Regions from separate parts of the Streptomyces sp. NPDC051452 genome, predicted to be linked through region 1. Evidence: riboswitches for the same ligand, from Rfam matches in the RefSeq annotation. Region 1 holds a riboswitch; each other region holds the start of a gene.

Evidence for each region. A riboswitch is a leader RNA that binds a small molecule or an ion and turns the genes downstream of it on or off. The one in region 1 is predicted to bind cyclic di-AMP.
Region 2: another riboswitch for cyclic di-AMP. It lies ahead of ACIBA9_RS27105 (M23 family metallopeptidase); the one in region 1 lies ahead of ACIBA9_RS36765 (M23 family metallopeptidase).
Region 3: another riboswitch for cyclic di-AMP. It lies ahead of ACIBA9_RS24935 (transglycosylase SLT domain-containing protein); the one in region 1 lies ahead of ACIBA9_RS36765 (M23 family metallopeptidase).

The regions. Positions count from the first base shown of each region.
Region 1 covers NZ_JBITEB010000026.1:46,379-50,683, reverse strand. The annotation lists gene ACIBA9_RS36775 (PrsW family intramembrane metalloprotease) at 1-1,032, shown strand, start outside; gene ACIBA9_RS36770 (aldo/keto reductase) at 1,110-2,054, opposite strand; gene ACIBA9_RS36765 (M23 family metallopeptidase) at 2,144-3,175, opposite strand; cyclic di-AMP (ydaO/yuaA leader) riboswitch at 3,183-3,352, opposite strand; gene ACIBA9_RS36760 (PP2C family protein-serine/threonine phosphatase) at 3,603-4,305, opposite strand, start outside.
Region 2 covers NZ_JBITEB010000013.1:113,550-117,854, forward strand. The annotation lists gene ACIBA9_RS27095 (M16 family metallopeptidase) at 1-308, shown strand, start outside; gene ACIBA9_RS27100 (M16 family metallopeptidase) at 305-1,693, shown strand; cyclic di-AMP (ydaO/yuaA leader) riboswitch at 1,905-2,065, shown strand; gene ACIBA9_RS27105 (M23 family metallopeptidase) at 2,078-2,833, shown strand; gene ACIBA9_RS27110 (GntR family transcriptional regulator) at 3,132-3,818, shown strand; gene ACIBA9_RS27115 (HPr family phosphocarrier protein) at 4,055-4,305, opposite strand, start outside.
Region 3 covers NZ_JBITEB010000011.1:169,760-174,064, forward strand. The annotation lists gene ACIBA9_RS24925 (outer membrane lipoprotein carrier protein LolA) at 1-478, opposite strand, end outside; gene ACIBA9_RS24930 (polyprenyl synthetase family protein) at 891-1,901, opposite strand; cyclic di-AMP (ydaO/yuaA leader) riboswitch at 2,611-2,791, shown strand; gene ACIBA9_RS24935 (transglycosylase SLT domain-containing protein) at 2,795-3,283, shown strand; gene ACIBA9_RS24940 (HAD family hydrolase) at 3,360-4,172, opposite strand.

The sequences.
Region 1 (4,305 bases):
AACCTGGTGTTCGCCTTCGCCTGGGGCGCCTGCGCGGCCGCGCTGGTGGCGATCATCGCCAACTCCTTCGCCACCCGGTGGATAGCCACCGCGACCGCCGACCCGGCCGGCGCCGACACCCTCGGCGCCACCGTGATAGCGCCGGTCGTCGAGGAGTCCGCCAAGGCCGCGGCCGTGCTGCTGGTGTTCCTCTTCCGCAGACGGGACTTCTCCGGGATCGTGGACGGGGTGGTGATAGCGGGGATCACCGCCACCGGGTTCGCGTTCACCGAGAACATCCTCTACCTCGGAACGGCCTTCGGGACCGACCAGTTGTCCGGAGACCGCGGCATCGCCTCCGTCACCGCCGCGACCTTCTTCGTGCGCATCGTGATGTCGCCGTTCGCGCATCCCCTGTTCACCGTGTTGACCGGCATCGGCTTCGGCATCGCCGCGCTGTCCGGGGAGCGGCAGCGGCTGCGGCGGGTACTGCTCCCGCTTGGCGGGCTGCTGCTCGCGATGAGCACGCACGCCCTCTGGAACGGCTCCTCCACCTTCGGCCCGTACGGCTTCTTCGCCGTCTACGGCGGTTTCATGGTCCCCGCGTTCGCGCTGCTGACCTGGCTCGCGATCTGGACGCGCCAGCGGGAGCTGCGGACCGTGCGGGCGGAGCTGCCGGCGTACGTGCTGGCCGGCTGGCTGGGACCGGCCGAGCCGTTCGCCCTCGGCTCGATGCGGGCGCGGCGGATGGCCCGGGAGTACGCCCGGCACCACTTCGGGGGCCGGCCCGCGGCGCGGGCGGTGGCCCGGTACGAGGCGTGTGCGACCTCGCTCGCGTTCCTGCGGCACCAGGGGCGCAAGGGGCGCGCCCGGGCCGACTTCGTCCTACGGGAACAGGAGTTGCTGGCCGAGCTGTGGCGGCTCAGGGGCCTGGCGCGGCCGGCACTGGAGTACGCGGCCAGGGCCTCGGTTCCGGCGCCGATGCACGGGGCGCCGCCGCCGTACGGGTATCCGGCCGCGCCATACCCCGCCTACAACCCGTACCGGACCTGAGCGGACGCCCCCCCGGGGAGCGGACCGGGCGCGCGCCGCGGGACGGTCCCCGTGGCGCGCTCGGCGGTGTCCGCAGGTCAGGCCGACGCCTCCGTCAGCTGCTTCAGTTCCTGGTCGGACAGCGTCAGGTCGGCCACGCCCAGCAGGGCCGGGAGCTGTTCCGGTGTGCGGGCCGAGGCGATGGGGGCCGCGACCGTCGGCTGGGCGGCGAGCCAGGCCAGGGCGACCGTGGCGACCGCGACCCGGTGGGCGGCGGCGATGTCGTCCAGGGCCGTCAGCACGCGTCGGCCGCGCTCGGACTCCAGGTACTTCGCGACGCTGCCGGCGCGGGCGCTGTCGACGTGTCCACCGGGGCGGTACTTGCCGGTGAGGAAGCCCGAGGCGAGGGAGTAGTAGGGCATGGCGCCGAGGCCCTCGCGGGCGGCCAGATCGCGCAGCGGGCCCTCGTAGGTGTCGCGGGAGACCAGGTTGTAGTGGGGCTGGAGGGCGATATAGCGGGCCAGGCCCTCGCGGTCGGAGAAGTCCAGGGAGGCCTGGAGGCGCTCGGGGGTGATGTTGGAGGCGCCGATGTGCCGGACCTTGCCCGCCTTCACCAGCTCGTCCAGCGCGCCGATGATCTCCTCGACCGGTACCTCGGGCTGGTCGAAGTGGGTGTAGTAGAGATCGATGTGGTCGGTGTCCAGCCGGCGCAGCGACGCGTCGGCCGCGGCCTTGATATTGGCCGCGGACAAACCTCGGAACTCGGGGTGCTGGCTGACCTTGGTGGCGATGACGACGTCGTCGCGGTTGCCGCGGGCCTTGACCCACTTACCGATGATCGTCTCGGACTCGCCGCCCTTGTTGCCCTCGATCCAGGCGCTGTAGCTGTCGGCGGTGTCGACGAAGTTGCCGCCGGCCGCCCTGTAGCCGTCCAGTACGGCGAAGGAGGTCTGCTCGTCCGCGGTCCAGCCGAAGACGTTGCCGCCGAGGCAGAGGGGGAAGACCCGCAGGTCGGAGGAGCCGAGTGTGCGCAGAGAGGTCATGCCTTGTTTCAACGCCGACAGCGGACGACCTCATTCCGCCGCCGGCGCCAAGTTCCCGCAAAGGGTGTATTCGGGGGCCGGTGGACGGCTCAGGGGGTGAGGCCCTTGCCGCGCAGCCACGCCATCGGGTCGATGCCGGCGGCCTGGCCGCCCGGGTGGACCTCCAGGTGGAGGTGCGGGCCGGTGACGTTGCCGGTCGCGCCGATCCGCCCGATGACGTCGCCGGTGCCGACCTTCTGGCCGACGGAGACGCCGATCGAGGACTGGTGGCAGAACCACAGCTCGGTGCCGTCGTCGAGGGTGAGGACCGTGCGGTAGCCGTAGGAGCCGGCCCAGCCCGCCTGGGTGATCGTGCCGCTGTGGATGGCCTTGATGATGGTGCCCGTCGGGGCGGCGAAGTCGAGACCGGTGTGGTGGCCGGAGGACCACATCGACCCGGCCTGGCCGAAGGTCGAGGTGATCGTGTACGAGGGCGTCGGCAGCTTGTACTGCTTGGCCAGCTCGGCCAGCCGCTTCGTCTCGGCGGCCTTCTCGGCGACGGCATCCGCCTTCTTCTTGGCGGCCGCGACCTTGGCGACGGCTTCCTTCTTCGCCTTGGCGGCGGCGTCCGCGCTCTGCCTCTCGGCGGCGGCGAGCGCCGCGGCGGTGGCCCTGCTGTCGGCCTTGCTCTGCTGCTGCTCGGCCTGGGCCATGATCCGGCTGCGCAGGGTCTCGCCCGCGTCGGTGTTCCGCTCGGCGTCGGCGGAGGTCACGCCGACGCCGCCGAGCGCTCCGGTGGTGGCCTCGGGCGCCGGGGCGGAGTCGTGCTCGAAGAGCGAGCCGACGGAGGGCAGGTCCGGCAGGGAGAGGGAGACCGGCGGCTTGCCGGTGTTGGCGCTGGCCATGCCGCCCGCCCCGACCGCCGCGATCACGCCGACGCCGAGGACGGTGGAGCTGCGGGCGAACCCGCCGCGCTGCTTGGCGACACGGTGCCGGCCGCGCACCGGGGTGACGGAGTCCTCGGTGGGGTTCCAGTCCTCCCACGGGCCCTCGTCGGCACGGTAGGAGCCGTATCCGAAGGTGTCGGGCTCGGCTTCCGCGGGTATGTACGGGGCTTGTGGGGCAGGCCGGTTGGACGCCACGCGGGCGCACTCCTTTCCTTCCGCCGCCTACCGGGTTAGCTGACGGGTTCGGAGCGGGAAGGTCTCCTACGCGCGTATACCGGGCGTGGACTCGTCGAGTCCACGTCGGCGTTCCGCGTGATTCACCCCAAGGTGGTGGTTCCCCGGTTCCCTTGCGGGATTCGGCGCGTGCGCACGGAGCCGCCTCGGGTGACGGCTGTGACGACCGCGCTGCGTTATCGAACGTTAATAGACCCGCGAGGTACTTTCCAAGCCGTCCGGCTTGATCTTTAGCGCTTTTCACCGTGGACTTATCGGCCAACAACGCGGTAAACCGGGCGAGTTGACCTCGGCTCAGGAGTCACGGAGGTTTTGATGATGACTCAGCCGGGAACCCCGGCGGGTCGCCCTCGGCGGGCGGGGCGGGGTTGCCGTATGACGAGCAGGGCTACGGCTGCCGCACGGCGAGCAGGGCCATGTCGTCCGCCGTCCCGCCGCCCGAGTGCCGCCGCACCTCCTCGGCGAGCCGGCCGAGCAGCGCGCCGGGGCCGGGGAAGGTCCGGCCGGCGAGCCGTCGCTCGGGTTCGTAGAACCGGCCGTGGGCGTCGCGCGCCTCGGACAGGCCGTCGGTGTAGAGGAGCAGGGTCGCTCCGCTCGGGAAGCCGGCCTCCAGCGTCCGGTCCGGCCACCGGCCGAGGTCGCGCATGCCCAGCGGCAGCGCCGGTTCGCGCGTGGCCAGGACGCACAGGGTGCCGTCGGCGTGCAGCAGCAGCGGCGGCGGATGGCCCCGGTTGACGACGCGGACGAGGCCGTCGTCGTGCGGGAGTTCGGCGAGGACGGCGGTGGTGAACCCCTCGAACGCGTCGATGCCGTCCCGCCGCGTGCCCTCACGGGCCAGCGCCCGCTCCAGCCGCTGCGCGACCGCCTCCAGCGTGGCCTCCTGCTCGGCGGCCTCGCGGAACGCCCCGATCACCACGGCGACGGCGGCGACCGCGCCCATGCCCTTGCCGCGCACGTCCCCGACGATCAGCCGCACGCCGTACGGGCTGTCCTGCACGGCGTACAGGTCGCCGCCGATGAACGCGTCCCGGCGCGCCGCCTCGTAGCGGGCGGCGATCTCGAAGCCCCCGATCCGCGCGGCGGGCTGGGGC
Region 2 (4,305 bases), on a different contig from region 1:
CCGACGAACTGTGCCGCTACGCCGTCCTGTTCGGCGACCCGCAGCTCGCCCTCACCGCCGTGAAGCGGGTTCTGGACGTCACCCCCGAGGAGGTGCGGGAGGTCGCCGCGGCCCGTCTGCGGCCCGACAACCGCGCGGTCCTCGTCTACGAGCCGAAGTCCCCGGAGGCCGTCGAGGACGCCGAGGTGCCGCAGGACCCCGAGCGCGAGGCGACCGTGGAGGCCGGCAACGAGAGGACGGCCGCGCGGGCCGGCACCGAGGGTGCCACCGCACAGGCCGGTAACGAGAACGAGGAGACGGCCAAGTGACCGAGCTCGCCACCATGGACTTCCACCCCCGGCCGCAGCCGGGCGACGCCAGGCCGTGGGGCTTCCCCGCCCCCGAGCGCGCCACCCTCGACAACGGTCTGACGGTGCTGCGCTGCCACCGCCCCGGCCAGCAGGTCGTCGCCGTCGAGGTGCTGCTCGACGCACCCCTGGAGGCCGAGCCGACCGGCCTGGACGGCGTCGCCACGATCATGGCGCGGGCCTTCTCCGAGGGCACCGACAAGCACTCGGCCGAGGAGTTCGCCGCCGAACTGGAGCGCGCGGGCGCCACGCTGGACGCGCACGCCGACCACCCCGGTGTCCGCATCAGCCTGGAGGTCCCGGCCTCCCGTCTGGCCAAGGGCCTCGGTCTGCTCGCCGACGCCCTGCGCGCCCCGGCCTTTTCCGAGAGCGAGGTCGAGCGGCTGGTCCGCAACCGGCTGGACGAGATCCCGCACGAGCTGGCCAGCCCCGCCCGCCGGGCCGCCAAGGAGCTCTCCAGGGAGCTGTTCCCGGCCACCTCGCGCATGTCCCGCCCGCGCCAGGGCACCGAGGAGACGGTCGAGAAGATCGACGCCGGCTCCGTACGCGCGTTCTACGACCGCCATGTGCGCCCCGCCACGGCCACCGCGGTCGTCGTCGGCGACCTGACCGGTATCGACCTGGACGCGCTGCTGGGCGAGACCCTGGGCGCCTGGACCGGCACGCCGGGCGAGCCCCGGCCGGTGCCGCCGGTGACCGCCGACGACACCGGGCGCGTGGTCATCGTCGACCGGCCCGGCGCGGTCCAGACGCAGCTGCTCATCGGCCGCGTCGGCCCGGACCGGCACGACCGCGTCTGGCCGGCCCAGGTGCTCGGCACCTACTGCCTGGGCGGCACGCTCACCTCCCGCCTGGACCGCGTCCTGCGCGAGGAGAAGGGCTACACCTACGGTGTGCGCTCCTTCGGGCAGGTCCTCAGGTCCGCCCCGGATGGCACCGGCGCCTCGATGCTCGCCATCAGCGGCTCGGTGGACACCCCCAACACCGGCCCGGCGCTGGACGACCTGTGGAAGGTGCTGCGCACCCTCGCGGCGCAGGGTCTGACCGACGCCGAGCGTGACGTGGCCGTGCAGAACCTGGTCGGGGTGGCGCCGCTGAAGTACGAGACCGCGGCGGCCGTCGCGAGCACCCTGGCCGACCAGGTCGAGCAGCACCTGCCCGACGACTTCCAGGCGACGCTGTACCGGCAGCTGGCCGCGACGGGCACGGTGGAGGCCACCGCTGCCGTCGTCAACGCCTTCCCGGTGGACCGGCTGGTGACCGTCCTCGTCGGGGACGCCGCGCAGATCAAGGCGCCGGTCGAGGCGCTGGGCATCGGCGAAGTCACCGTCGTCGCCGCGGAGTAGCGCCACGCGCGCGTGGGGCCCTGACGACCTACGGGCCGTCAGGGCCCCACGTTGTCCCACTCACCCTCCCAGATGCCCGATTTGGGGCGGAGGTTGCCTGTCTGGCCTGTGGGATGCGCTACAAATACCCGGATCCGTTTGAGGATCGGAAGCGCGCCTACGTACCTTCATCCGGACTGTTCGTCAGGCAGTGCGCCGCGCCCGCGGCACCGGACAGTCATCGCCGAGTCCCCGTACGGCGCGAGCCAGGGGAGCCGGGGACCCATCGTCCCTGGGGTGAATCGGGCGCCCGCGCGTGAGCGAGGGGGCCCGTAGGAGACCTTCCTGCTCCGAACCCGTCAGCTAACCCGGTAGGCGAGAGGGAAGGAAAGGACCAGCCACTTCATGGCGTTCATGTGCGCCACCGGGAAGCACCGCAAGCCCGGCCGGGTCAAGCGCACCACCGCTCAGGCGGCCGGTATCGCGGCCCTCACCACCACCGGTGTCATCGGCACCCTCGCCGCGTCCCCGGCACTCGCCGCCGAGAACCCCGTGGAGCAGACCGGCCTGACGCCCGTGCTCACCGTGAGCGACGGCGTGGCCGAGCAGATCGACGCACAGGCGACGGCCCAGCAGCAGGCCGCCGAACAGCAGGCGGCCGAGCAGGCCGCGGCGAAGGCGGCCGCCGAGAAGGCGAAGCTGGAGCGCCAGGCCAAGGAACGCGCGGCCCGCGAGGCGGAGCGCAAGCGGCTGAACGCCTTCGTCGCCCCGATCGCGCACTCCTACGTCTCCACGGGCTACAAGGCGAGCAGCTCCCTGTGGTCCTCCGGCTCGCACACCGGCATCGACTTCCACGCGGCCAGCGGCACGACCGTCCACGCGGTCGGTTCCGGCACCGTGGTCTCCACCGGCTGGGGTGGCGCGTACGGCAACGAGATCGTGATCCGGATGGCCGACGGCATGTACACCCAGTACGGCCACCTGTCGTCCATCGGTGTCACCGTCGGCCAGAAGGTCATGCCGGGCCAGCAGATCGGCCTGTCCGGCGCGACCGGCAACACCACCGGCCCGCACCTCCACTTCGAGGCCCGGACGGGCCCCGACTACGGCTCCGACGTCGACCCCGTCGCCTACCTCCGCAATCACGGAGTGAACGTCTGACGCCCACGCCTACGCCCACGCGCGCGTGGGCCCGAGCACCGCACCCGAAAGCCCCGGTCCACCGAACCGGGGCTTTCGCCGTTTTCGGAAGATCGCCGCCAGGGCTGCCCTGAAGGCCGCCACCCGGTCCGCCGCCATGGTCGCGGCCGTCAGTCATGGCCACCGTCTCCACCGCCCCGCGTCCAAAAAATAAGCATGGATCAGGAACTGCCATCGGAAATTCCGGTCTCTTGGAATAGAGTCACGAGAACATACGTCCATCGTCGGCGTTTCACGGGGATTAAGACGGAGGTCGGTCATGCGTATTCCGGCGCACTCGGTGTGCACGGCGATCCGGGACGACATCGTCGCCGGCGTCCACGAACGCGGCAGCCGCCTCACCGAGGAAGTACTGGCCCGCCGCTACGGCGTCTCGCGCGTCCCCGTCCGCGAGGCGCTGCGCACCCTGGAGGCGGAGGGCTTCGTGGTGACCCGCCGGCACGCGGGCGCCTGCGTGGCCGAGCCCACCGAGCACGAGGCCGCCGACCTGCTGGAGATGCGCGCGCTGCTGGAGCCGCTGGGGGCCGCCCGAGCCGCGCAGCGGCGCACGGAGGCCCACCTCAAGGTGTTGCGCGGCCTGGTCCGACTCGGCCAGGAGCGGGCCCGCGGAGGCAGTGGCGAGGATCTGCGTTCACTGGGCGGCTGGTTCCACGAGACGCTCGCCCAGGCCTCCGGCAGCCCGCCACTGGCCTCGACGCTCACCCAGCTGCGCCACAAGATCGCCTGGATGTACGCGGTGGACGCGCCGCCGAGCCCGCGGGAGTCCTGGGCGGAGCACGGCGCGATCGTCGACGCGGTGGCGCGCGGCGACGGTGAGCGCGCGCGGGCGGTCACGGCGCTGCACGCCGAGCGCGTCACCGCCGTGCACCGTCTTCGCTTTTCCGGCACCGCGGAGCGTGTGAGGACTTCGCAACATGCCGTAAACATGTCGGGTCCTCGGAATTAACGCGAGTGCTGTATACAAAAGGAGGGGGGAATCGGGGGCGGAAATGAATTGCCGCCGCCATTGCCGCTGCCGCCACCACTTCCGCCGTCGCTGCCATCGCTGTCGCCGCGCCCGAAATTCGAGCGGGCCGGAATTCGGCGCGTGGGCGACCGTGAATCGAGCGGAGTACGCGCCCGTACGGCGAAGCCGCGCCGCCCCGGAAGGGGCGACGCGGCTCCATCGTGCGCGCGGGTGGCTCAGACGGTCTCGGGCAGCTCTTCCAGGCCCTCGGCGACCAGCTTGGCCAGCCGGTCCAGCGCGGCGTCCGCGCCGTCGGCGTCGGAGGCGAGGACGATCTCCTCGCCACCCTGGGCGCCCAGGCCCAGGACGGCCAGCATGGAGGCCGCGTTGACCGGGTCGCCCCCGGCCTTGGCGATCGTGACCGGGACGCCTGCGGCCGTGGCGGCTCGGACGAAGATGGAGGCGGGACGGGCGTGGAGGCCCTCGG
Region 3 (4,305 bases), on a different contig from region 1:
CCCAGACGTCCTTGCCGTCGTGGATGAGGCTGTACTCGGCGCCCTGCTCAAGCAGGGACAGTTTCTGCCGGTCCGGGCCGTCTTCCGCCACCCGCAGGGTGTGCGTGCCGGTGGCCAGTTCGGTCAGCTTGGCGCGCGGGTCGGCGGAGGAGCCGTCGCCGGAGCCCCGGGTCGCCCCGGAGGCGAAGCCGCCGCCCAGCCCGCCGAGGTCGGGCAGTCCCAGGTCGGTGCTGACCCGGACGGTGCCGGACAGCTGCTGTACGTCCGACTTGGCGATCTTCTCCACGAGCTGTTGAGCGCTGATCCTGGGCAGGTCGGGGTCGCCGGAGTCGGCGAGCGCCGGGACCAGCCCGATCGTGGCCGCCGCCACCCCCACCACCGCGACCGGGACCGCGTACCGCGCGGCCTTGCGCCGGCCGGAGGGAGCGTCCTCGTCCCGTGCGGCGGCCGGTGCGTCGTCGGATTCGTACGGTGCCATGTGTGCCTTACCTCCGTCGTCCGCGGCGGCTGTCCTCACGCTGGTCCACCTAAGCCGCCATTCTCACCCGAATCGGTGAGGAGTGGTGATGTCCGTGGTTTCCATCTGACCAAATCCGCCGTGTCGAAGCGTCAGACCACGGAGCCAACTCCGTGTACGCCTGGGGTATGACACGCGGGGTCCCCTGGTATCCCGACCCGTAGGGGACGGGGCGGGAGGGGAGGCGGTCGAGGACGGGGGCGGGGGCGCGGGCGCGGGGTGTGTGCGGGATGCCGTGTGGTCGCCGGGGCGTGCGGAGTGGTCGCCGGGGCGTGCGGGGTGGCCGGTTGGGCCTGCGGGGTGGCCGGTGGGGGCGTCCCGGGTGGGGGCAGCGCCGGTGTGCGCTGCCCCGGTGAGGCCGCAGGTGGTGGGGCTAGCCAGCGCGGTGCACCACGGCGTCGCAGAGCTCCAGCAGGGACGTCTTGGCGTCGCACTCCCGCAGCGGGGCCAGCGCGGCCCGCGCCTCCTCCGCGTAACGGACGGTGTCCCGGCGGGCCTGCTCCAGCGCGGGGTGCGCGCGCAGCGCGGCCAGCGCCTCGGCGTGCCGGGCGTCGTCACTGAGGTCGGAGTCCAGCAGCTCGCACAGGGCGATGTCCTCGGGCTTCCCGAGGCGGGCGGCACGCTCGCGCAGCCGCAGCACCGGCAGGGTCGGGATGCCCTCGCGCAGGTCGGTGCCCGGGGTCTTGCCGGACTCGTGGGAGTCGGAGGCGATGTCTAGGACGTCGTCCGCGAGCTGGAAGGCCACCCCGAGCCGTTCGCCGTACTGGGTGAGGACGTCGACGACCCGCTCGTCGGCGCCGGACATCATCGCGCCGAACCGGCACGCGACCGCCACCAGGGAGCCCGTCTTGCCGCTGAGCACGTCCAGGTAGTGCTCGACGGGGTCACGGCCGTCCGAGGGACCGGCGGTCTCCAGGATCTGGCCCGTGACCAGCCGCTCGAACGCGAGGGCCTGCACCCGGACCGCCTCGGGGCCGAGGTCGGCGAGGATCTGGGAGGCGCGGGCGAAGAGGAAGTCCCCGGTGAGGACCGCGACCGAGTTGCCCCAGCGCGTGTTGGCGCTGTCCACGCCGCGCCGCACGGCCGCCTCGTCCATGACGTCGTCGTGATACAGCGTGGCGAGGTGCGTCAGCTCCACGACGACGGCCGACGGCACGATGCCCGGCGCGTAGGGATCGCCGAACTGCGCCGCGAGCATCACGAGCAGCGGCCGGAACCGCTTCCCACCGGCCCGCACCAGGTGCTGGGCGGCCTCCGTGATGAAGGGGACCTCGCTCTTCGTGGCCTCGAGCAGCCCCTCCTCGACAGCCGCCAATCCCACCTGGACATCGGCTTCCAGAGCCTGGTCCCGCACGCTCAGCCCGAACGGCCCGACGACGGTCACGAGGGGTCTCCTGTCTGCTGGTGTCTGCTGGCGATTACACGGTTTGTCGATAGGTCGCTGCCATCACTCAAGTCAGCGTATCCGGTCCTGTTTCGATCACCGATAGCGCCCACCGGTCCAGCCCGGGCCGTATCGGATCATGACCGGTATGGTTTTGATCGGATAGTAAGGGCGGATACCTCTCGACTTAACATGACTCGGCGGGGTTTGTCGCGACCTGGGGGTGAGCGGAGCGGCGCGGCGTCCCCGCCGGCCGTCCGCCGGGACCCCCCGGAGGGGTGCGCGACCACGGCCGGATCCGCCCGCGCGATCCATTCCTCCCCCTCCCCCCTCCTCTCCCCTCTTCCCGCGCCGCCCGATCCCATCCGCGCGCCCCCGGTCATGACGAGAACGACCGACGGCGCGTCACGGATCCCCCCACTGTCCAATTTTCGGAGCGAATCGCCCTAATCCCTCATGTCTGATTTGCAGGGTTTTGCTATTTCGTGAGTTGGGTCACGTGGCCCCCGGCGTCACCCCACCCGCCCGGAGACACCTTTTCCCGTTTGCCATCGGCGAGTTGAGGGTTGGCAACCGCAAAGGATCAAGTACCTCATACGGCCCCGATCAAGGTCAAATAGTGCGTTGTATGAATCCGGTGCTTGTTCCCGACATGTGCTCTCGCATACGTTCCCGGCCATCGGGTGGACGCCTAATCCTGCCGCCACCCGCATACCCATCGACGAACTCATTCGCAGGGCAGGAGCGGGGGAACCAGGTAAGTCGCCGGACCGGACGGCACATGTCGCACCGGAACGGCTAGGGGTTAAGTCGCGCTCTACCGGAGCGCGACCGGGCACCTCCCCGCCCGAACCCGACAGCTCACCTCGCAGGCGCCGGAGAGGAACTTCCCCATGCCTGCTGCCGCTCAGCCCCGCCGCGTTCGCTCCAACCGCCTCGTCCGCAAGCTCGCCGTCCTCGGCACCGGCGCCGCCGTGCTCGCCCTTCCGCTGATCGGCGCGGCCAGCGCCTCCGCGGCCACCCCGGCGGCCAAGACCGCGTCCACCACGCCCGCCGGTTACCCGAACAACCTCGACGGCTGGATCCGCGAGTCGCTCGCGATCATGGCCCAGAAGCACATCCCGGGTACCTACAACGGCATCTACCGCAACATCATCCGGGAGTCGTCCGGCAACCCGGCGGCCATCAACCTGTGGGACTCCAACGCGGCCAAGGGCATCCCGTCCAAGGGTCTGCTCCAGGTCATCGACCCGACCTTCAACGCGTACCACGTGGCCGGAACCTCGTTCAACATCTACGACCCGGTCGCGAACATCACCGCCGCCTGCAACTACGCGGCCGCGCGCTACGGGTCGATCGACAACGTGTTCGGCGCGTACTGACGCGGCACGCACCGAGGGACGGCGCACCGGCACCGACGTAGGGAAGGTGCCGGTCAGCCGGTCACCGGTCAGCCGGTCAGCCGGTCGGGAAGATCTTTTCGAGGACGACGGCGATGCCGTCGTCCTCGTTCGACCGGGTGATCTCATCGGCCACCGCCTTGAGTTCGGGATGCGCGTTGGCCATGGCGACCCCGTGGGCCGCCCAGTCGAACATCGGGATGTCATTGGGCATGTCCCCGAAGGCGAGGGCCTGTTCCGGCTCGACCCCGAGCCGTTCGGCGGCCAGCGCGAGACCGGTCGCCTTGGTCACCCCGTGCGGCTGGAGCTCCACGGTCCCCGGCCCCGACATGGTGACGGTGGCCAGCGAGCCCACCGCCGCCCGCGCGACGGCCGCCAACTCGTCGTCGGTCAGGGTGGCGTGGCGCAGCAGCACCTTGCTGATGGGCGCGCGCCACAGGTCGTCGCGCCGGGCGACCCGGACCGCGGGCAGGGTCGGGCGCGGCATCAGATACCCGGGCTCGACGAGCGTGAGACCGTCCACGCCGTCCTGGTCGACGGCCGCGTGGACCTGCCCCACCTCCGCCTCGATCTTGCCGAGCGCGGCCTCGGCCAGTTCCCGGTCCAGCCGGACCGACCAGACCAGCCGGCCGGACGCGGCGTCGTAGAGCTGGGCACCCTGTCCGCACACCGCGAGGTCGGCGCGGCCGAGGCCCGCCAGCAGGGACCGAACCCGCGGGGCCGGCCAGCCCGTGACCACCAGGTGCCGGGCGCCCGCCCGCGCCACCCGCGCGAGCGCGGCGAGCGACCGGTCGGAGACCGTGTCGTCGCCACGCAACAGCGTCCCGTCCAGGTCGGTGGCGATCAGTGCGTACGCGGGGGTGGGTGCCATGATCAGAGAATACGGACACCGCGCCTCGCCGACTCACCCGTGATCGCGCGCACTTACGTGCCGTCCAGCCCCGGGAGAGCGCCGCTCGGAAGGGGTGCGGTGGGCGGCGGACCGGCTTCCGCGGCCTCACCCG